2 regions of the Mesobacillus jeotgali genome follow, and region 1 is predicted to be linked to the other one. Evidence: riboswitches for the same ligand, from Rfam matches in the RefSeq annotation. Region 1 holds a riboswitch; the other holds the start of a gene.

Evidence for each region. A riboswitch is a leader RNA that binds a small molecule or an ion and turns the genes downstream of it on or off. The one in region 1 is predicted to bind lysine.
Region 2: it holds a riboswitch for lysine, as region 1 does, so the genes downstream of both, FOF60_RS20755 (Na+/H+ antiporter NhaC family protein) here and FOF60_RS18300 (aspartate kinase) in region 1, are expected to answer to the same signal.

The regions. Positions count from the first base shown of each region.
Region 1 is NZ_CP109811.1:3,559,970-3,564,116, forward strand. It holds gene FOF60_RS18290 (succinate dehydrogenase cytochrome b558 subunit) at 1-93, opposite strand, end outside; gene FOF60_RS18295 (YslB family protein) at 558-1,010, shown strand; gene FOF60_RS18300 (aspartate kinase) at 1,562-2,794, opposite strand; lysine riboswitch at 2,956-3,133, opposite strand; gene uvrC (excinuclease ABC subunit UvrC) at 3,203-4,147, opposite strand, start outside.
Region 2 is NZ_CP109811.1:4,041,288-4,045,434, reverse strand. It holds gene FOF60_RS20765 (HD-GYP domain-containing protein) at 1-521, shown strand, start outside; gene yunB (sporulation protein YunB) at 623-1,381, shown strand; lysine riboswitch at 1,448-1,632, shown strand; gene FOF60_RS20755 (Na+/H+ antiporter NhaC family protein) at 1,777-3,363, shown strand; gene FOF60_RS20750 (sodium-dependent transporter) at 3,611-4,147, shown strand, end outside.

The DNA.
Region 1 (4,147 bases):
GACTACAAGGTGCTGCATAAGGAAAAGACCTACTGGAATGACACCCAGCAAAGAATGCAGCCTCCGCCAATAAAACTCTTGTCTACCTGCCATAAGTATACCCCCCTGAAATTTGGCCGTGATGTCCGGTTTCTCTCCCCAACCCTATTAATCTAACAGATTGATCCAACCTAACATCAAAAAATAAGCATTTCTTACAATTATGTGACATGTCCATTTTACTCCCATCATAATAGAGCGTCAAGAAAACGGATACATAAAAATGCTTATATAAATAAAATTTTTAAAATATATTGATATTGTAAAAATCCCACTTTCTAATTATTCCAACGCGTTAAAGAGTATATTAAAATAATACTATTGCCTGTTGGATATGACTGATAAAATTTTCCCTATCCAATAATTTTTGAATAACGAAGTATCGGGTATGGTATAAACATGGAAAAATCTTATAGAATTTCTTATGCCATGCAAAATTTAACAACTTTTTAATTTTATGAATATGGTTGTTTTCACGGCAAATTGTTTATAATAGAGTGATAGAAAGAGGGGAGAACATGAGTGAAATAACTACTTCAGAGCAAAAAACAGAGAGCGAGCCACTGGCCGTCACTGCGTTTGGATATGAATTGGTCAGGGAAGTCCTCCTGCCGGAATTGCTCGGCAAAGATACACCAGAAATCCTGTATTGGGCCGGAAAACGCCTCGCCCGGAAATATCCTTTATCAACCCTTGACGAAACCTTCCGCTTCTTCCATGATGCCGGCTGGGGTGCATTAACCATTAAAGAAGAATCCCGAAGAGAAATGGTGCTTGAACTTAGCAGCGAGCTAATTTCCTCACGATTGAAAAATAACCCCAATTCCACTTTCCAGCTAGAAGCCGGTTTCATTGCCCAGCAAATGGAACAACAGAAAAAAGTAACAGTCGAAGCCTTCGAACACCCAAATAAAAAATCATCGAAAATCCTGTTTACGGTCAAATGGGATAAGAGTGATCTGATTGAATGATTGAGGAAATCAGCATCACTTTTAACATGATAGGATGGGTTACTGCGCCCGGATTTACCCGGGGCGCAGTAACCCTTTTATTTTTTTAACTAGTAATTGAGTGACCCAGGGTTCAGTCTCAAATTTCCCTTTTATGTTACCCATTTATCTCTCATCCCTAGTTCGGTCACAAGTTCCCCTTTCTTGTGACCGTGAGCTCTCGCTTTTTCCTTTCACGGGCACAAGTTTCACTTTCTTGTGACCGTGAGCTCTCGCTTTTCTCTTTCACGGTCACAAGTTTCACTTTCTTGTGACCGTGAACTCCCGATTTTTCTTTTCACGGGCACAAGTTCCTCTCTTTTGTGACCGTGAACTCCCGTTTTCTCTTTTCACGGTCACAAGTTTCCCTTTCTTGTGACCGGCAGCTCCCGTCTTTTCTTTTCACGGGCACAGGTTTCCCTCCTGCCCCCTTGGTCACCAGGCGGCACTTGGACCTGCACGCCCACCACCCTTGCACCTGGACAAAAAGCTTCCCCAATTTTACAACCAGGAAAGCTTCTTAACCGACTCTCTTAATTCGTCTTAACTGCTTCGGAGTATAGCTCAAATGCTTCATGCAATGATTCTACTGCGTTTACCATTTGTTTTTCATCAACTACAGTAGAGACTTTGATTTCGGATGTGCTTACCATCTTTACCTGGATTCCGTGTCCTTCAAGGACTTCGAACATTTTGGCAGCTACACCAGGGTTTGAAACCATTCCCGAACCTACAATCGACACCTTTGCAAGGCCGGTTTCGGATTCCACCGCCTGATAGTTCAATGCTTCTTTATTTCTTTCCAATACGTCCAGTGCCTCCGGGAGGTCGTTACTCTTAATGGAGAACGAGATATTCGCTAATCCCGCTTCTGTACGGCTCTGGACAATGATGTCGACATTGATGTGGTTCTGTGCCAGTGTTGTGAATATAGTTGAAAGTCCTTTTAATGAAGTGCTAACTCCTAGGACTGATACTCTCGTGATTTGGTCTTCAAACGCTACTCCGCGTACGATTAAATTCTGTTCCATTTCATTCTCCTCCTCGATGATCGTGCCTCTTTCTTTTTCCATGCTGGATCTTACTTCAAGCGGCAATCCATAGTTTTTCGCGAATTCCACCGCACGCGGGTGCAGCACGCCTGCCCCCAGATTGGCCAGCTCTAACATTTCATCATAGGAAACGCTAAGCAATTTCCTCGCGCTCTTCACATATCTTGGATCGGTCGTGAACACACCGGTCACATCGGTATAGATATCGCATTTATCAGCCTTCAGAGCCGCCGCAAGGGCTACTGCCGTGGTATCTGAGCCGCCGCGGCCAAGTGTGGTGATTTCACCATCATCCGTAACTCCCTGGAATCCCGCGACAATGACAACCTTGCCACTCTCTAAATCTCTGGCAATCCTGTCGGTCTCGATATCAACAATCCTGGCGTTCCCATGGACAGGTTCAGTTTTGATCCCTGCCTGCCAGCCTGTATAGGAAACCGCATCAATGCCATTTTGCGCTAATGCCATTGAAAAAAGTGCGATCGTAATTTGCTCACCTGTTGTCAACAGCATATCCATCTCTCTTTTTGATGGCGCGCTGGAAATATCATTCGCCATGTCGACAAGATGGTCTGTCGTCTTGCCCATTGCTGATACAACAACGACCACATTATTGCCGTTCTGCAGTTCTTCCGCTGTCCTGCTGGCAGCGTTCCTGATCCTTTCGACATTGCCAACCGATGTTCCGCCAAATTTCTGTACAATCAATCCCATAAGTTTCCCCTACCTTTTCATTCTGTATTTTTGCCTCTAATAGAGTTTCATGGCCAAGCCGCATATGTATTTTTCCCGATCCTTCTTTAAAAAAGTTCCAGAAAACAGAAAAAGCAATGGAAGTGGCTCCCATTGCTTGATAAACGTGTATATACGCTGCAACATGAGATAGCACTCCAAGATGGCAATCTTGACAATCCAGCGTTTATTCAACGAAGGACCAGCGAGAAAATCGATAGGCATTTCCCCACTTCGGCGAACATCCCCTTTCAAAGTCCATCCTCGAATCCTACAATTCTCCTGACTTTTACTCTTGAAGCTCGCACCTCTATCTTCACTTTAATGCTCTAAAGTGATAGCTATATGAAATTTTTCTCATTATAGCATACCTAAAAATAGAATGCTACCTTAATCCTGTAATTTCTGAAATAGCTCCTCTGCCACATTTGCCGGCAGGCCGGCAGCGTTCAACTCTTCCACAGAGGCGTCCCTCATTTTTTTCACCGAACCGAAATGCTTCAACAGGGCCTTCTTGCGCTTTTCGCCAATGCCTGGAATATCATCGAGGAGTGACTGAAAAGCGCTTTTGCCTCTTAGCTGGCGGTGGAAGGTAATCGCGAACCGGTGGACCTCATCCTGGATTCTTTGCAGCAGGTAAAACTCCTGGCTGTTACGCTCCAGTTCGATCACCTGCAGCGGATTACCGTAAAGCAGCTGGGAGGTCCTGTGCTTGTCATCCTTCGCCAGACCGGCAATCGGGATATCAAGTCCCAATTCATTTTCAAGTACATCACGCGCGGACTCGATATGTCCTTTTCCGCCATCGATGATGATCAAATCCGGCAGCGGCAATCCCTCTTTCAGGACACGTGTATACCTGCGCCTGACAACTTCCCTCATGGATTCATAGTCATCCGGACCTTTGACTGATTTAATTTTATATTTGCGGTATTCCCTTTTTTCAGGCTTGCCGTCGATAAAAACAATCATCGCTGATACCGGATCGGTTCCCTGAATGTTCGAGTTATCGAAGGACTCAATCCGATGAGGGGTGTAAATGCCCATTTGCTTGCCAAGGTTTTCAACAGCCTTGATGGTCCGTTCCTCATCACGCTCGATTAGTGAAAACTTTTCTTTCAGGGCGATACCCGCGTTCTTGGACGCCAGGTGGACTAGTTCCTTCTTCTTCCCGCGCTGCGGCTTTAGGACTTTCACTTCAAGCAGACCCTCTGCCAATTCCAGGTCCACTCCCTCAGGTACCAGTACTTCCTTCGGCTTGAAATGCTCATTTTTCGAATAAAATTGCCCCAGGTATGTGAGGATATCTTCTTCAGGTTCATTGTGGATCGGAAA
Region 2 (4,147 bases), 480 kb from region 1:
AGGCTCATGCCGAGGATGGCTTTCAGCTGCTAAGGAATATCCCGACTGTCCCGCTGATAGTCGCCCATTGTGCATATCAGCATCATGAACGGTTGAATGGTGCCGGATATCCCCGTGGATTGAAAGAGGATGAAATCCACTTATTTGGTAAAATACTTGGTGTGGCTGATGTGTTTGATGCGGTTACGTCTAATCGTGTTTATAGACCTGCCATGCTGCCCCATGAAGGACTTGAAATACTTTATTCAGGCTCAGGCAGCCTGTTTGATCCGAAAGTGGTCGACGCCTTCCGGAGGGCTGTGGCGATTTATCCGGTCGGTTTGACAGTCATCCTGAGTGATGGACGCAAGGGAGTTGTGGCCGAACAGAATCCCGGCTTGAGTGAGCGGCCTGTTGTCCGTGTACTGGAGGAAAACGGCCAAAAAATTGCACCGTATCATCTAGATTTGCAATCACATCTATCCCTGATGATTGTCAGCTGCGATACGATCATTAAATATGAATACGCTAATAATCATTAATTTAATATTGCTAGTTGAATAGTCCAAGCAGTATTAGAACAAGTTTTTAGGCTAGTTCCCCCCTTTGAAGCATACATATAGCTTTAGAGGGGGGATTTGTTTTGGCAAAATTCGGCCGGCGGCTGCCTCGGAAAGGGCCCTTGCCTTTCAGGTATGTATTCCTGCTGACATTCGTCTTTTTTTCCTTTTCAACAGCAGGAGGATTGTGGATTATAGATAAAGGGCTCGAGCCCACATTGATGAACTACGCTGAATCCCAGACAAGAAAGATTGCCACCCTGGTCATTAACAAGGCCATCAATAAAAAAATTGCCAATGGGATGGACATTGATAAAGTAATCGAGTTCGTTCCGGTGGATGGCGGCACGACCACTGTAGTGAAGTTCAATACTGAAATTATCAACAGGGTAAAAGCGGAAACGACGAACATCGTGCAAATGAACCTGAAGGAGGCAGAAAGAGGGAACCTGACCTCTCTTGAGATGCTTTCGGATGTCGAACTGGTCACCGATGAGGAGGATAGGGAAGCGGGAATCATTTATTATGTACCATTGGGCCAGGCAACAAACAACGCGCTTCTTGGTAACATGGGGCCAAGGGTGCCGGTAAAATTCAGCGCCATCGGTGATGTGACAGCTGATGTTGTGTGGGAGACAGAAGAACATGGAATCAACAATACATTGATCAATGTTTCGGTCAGGGTAAAAGTAAATGTACAGATCATCATTCCTTTCGCGACTGAAATTGCGACTGTGCAGGAAAATATTCCAATTGGCAGCTTCTACTACCCAGGAAAAGTTCCACAGTTCTACAATGGCGGCGGAGATACATCACCAGCCATCCAGCTTCCTGGAGAATAAAAACAGTTGTCAAGTTAACGATATTGTTATATTATAAAACCAATTGAATAATAAACCACATCATTCCGATGGGGTAGAGGCGCAGGATTCAATAGTAAGCTGTGTGAGGATGACAACGTTGATCACAGCTCAAAGGGGATTTTGCCGAAGCAATAATAAGGTGAGTCACACTTTTTATTGCTGGGGATACTTTGAACAAGAGTATCACTGTCATTATGGAGGAATATCCATAATGGGGAGCTACAGATCGTGATGGAGACACTAGTTGCTTACTAAGGGCAGCGATAGAATGTTCTCTATCGTTGCCCTTTTTTGTATTTTTTTAAAAGGAAGTAACTAAACTCTTTTCATGTAAAAAGTTTCCCCCTGTCAAAAACAAGGAGGAGAAAGAAAGAATGGAAAACACAATTTTTTCATTGCTGCCGCCATTAGTGGCAATCTTAATGGTAGTGATCACAAGGCGAGTGCTGTTGTCATTGGGAACAGGCATCGTCGCAGCTGCTTTTTTGCTGGCTGAATTTAATATCGCAGAAACATTTGCTATTATGTGGGACGCGGCTAAAGGAATCGTTGTCGCTGACGGGGAATTGAACACATATAGCTTGTACATCATCCTTTTCTTATTATTATTGGGTACAATCACTGCGTTCATTTCCATTTCTGGCGGTAGCCGTGCGTTTGGCGAATGGGCGATGAAGCGTGTGAAAACAAGAGTCGGAGCACAGCTTGTCGGCGCATTTTTGGGAGTTATTATTTTCATTGATGATTATTTCAATGCTCTGGCAGTTGGCCAAATCACACGTCCGATCACTGACCGACAGAAGGTTTCGCGGGCCAAACTTGCATATATTATTGATTCAACCTCAGCACCTATGTGTGTCATCTCACCAATTTCCAGCTGGGGTGCATACATTATTGCTTTGATCGGTACAATCCTTGCTGCACACGGTGTTAATGAATATAGTGCGTTCTCAGGATTCATGCAAATTGTGCCAATGAACTTCTACGCACTTGCAGCATTATCAATGGTCTTTATCGTAGCTCTTCGAAACATCGAAATCGGGCCTATGAAAAAGCATGAAGAACGTGCAATCATGGAAGGAATTGTCGTTCCACAGGACAAGCCTGTACCTGGCGAACTGAAGGATGACCTGCCTACAAGCACAAAAGGGACAGTTGGAGACCTTGTATGGCCGATTGTTGCCCTTGTCGCTGGAACAGTTGGCATGATGCTTTGGACTGGCGCAAGCGCCGTTGAAGGTGAAGTAACCATTTTCGGGGTTTTTGAAAACACAGATGTTACTAAGTCTCTCGTAACTGGCGGATTGCTTGGCCTTGCTGTAGCGTTGATTTTCTTTGTGAGACAGGCAGTTGTATTAAAAGGCGTCAATGCCAGTGTATTTGGAAAAGGAATGGTTGAGGGCATTAAATCCATGCTTCCGGCTATTTATATCTTGTTCTTCGCATGGGTCATTGTTGATTTGATTGGCAGACTTGAAACCGGCAAGTATCTTGCTGGTATTGTTGAAAGCTCGAATATCAATATTTCATTCCTGCCGTTCCTGCTATTCCTAGTAGCTGGAATCATGGCTTTCTCAACAGGAACTTCATGGGGATCATTCGGCATCCTGCTGCCAATTGCAGGGGATATTGCAGCTGCAGCTGATATCACTATGATGCTGCCAGCATTGGCAGCTGTATTGGCGGGCGCAGTTTTTGGTGACCACTGTTCACCAATTTCCGATACCACGATCCTGTCATCAACTGGGGCTGGCTCACATCACTTAGACCATGTCATGACCCAGCTTCCATACGCTTTGATTTCTGCTGCGATTTCATCTGTTGGATTCCTAATCATTGGTTTCACTGGAAGCACGCTAGGTGCACTTGCAGCTGTGGCAATTTTGCTTATTGCTTTTGCTTTCATTTTCGGAAGCAAGACAACCCAGGAAGAAGTGCTAAAAGAAAATCTTGCAGAATAATGAAAAGGCTGTCTGAAATTCAGACAGCCTTTTCATATTTTCAAGAAAGTGGGAATAGAATCCTGATTAATAGGGTTATTGGTATAGTTGGGAAAATTTTTAGGAATATTTTTATTATGACCAAAATAATATTTTGACAAGCAATTAAAAACTAGCTATACTATTCCTAGACTAAATAATCTGAAAATATAAAACTTTCTAATTCATCAATATTTTCCAGGTGATTAGAAGGCGAGGGGGATTCAAAATGGAAAATCGTCCACAGTGGGGAACAAGGGCGGGATTTATTCTTGCCGCGGTAGGATCGGCAGTAGGGTTGGGAAATATTTGGCGCTTTCCGGGAGTAGCTTATGAGAATGGCGGGGGAGCATTTTTCTTCCCATACCTATTCGCACTCTTGACAGCAGGTATTCCAATTTTGATTTTGGAATTCACAATTGGCCATAAATACCGTGGTTCAGCACCATTAAGCTACTTCAAGATGCGTAAAGGTGCCGAGTGGATTGGCTGGTGGCAGCTTGCTGTTTCATTTGTCATCTCAACTTATTATGCAGTCATTATCGCATGGGCAATGTCTTACGCTTATTTCTCGCTAAGCAAGCAATGGGGAGACGATCCGCTGACTTTCCTTGTCGGAGACTATTTAAAAGTAGTTGACGCTGGCCAGGTTGGAAGTATCGTACCAGGTGTATTCCTTCCATTGGTCATTGTATGGGTCATCACTCTTGGTATTTTGTTCAAGGGAGTAAAGAAAGGTATCGAAGTTGCGAACAAGATTTTTATT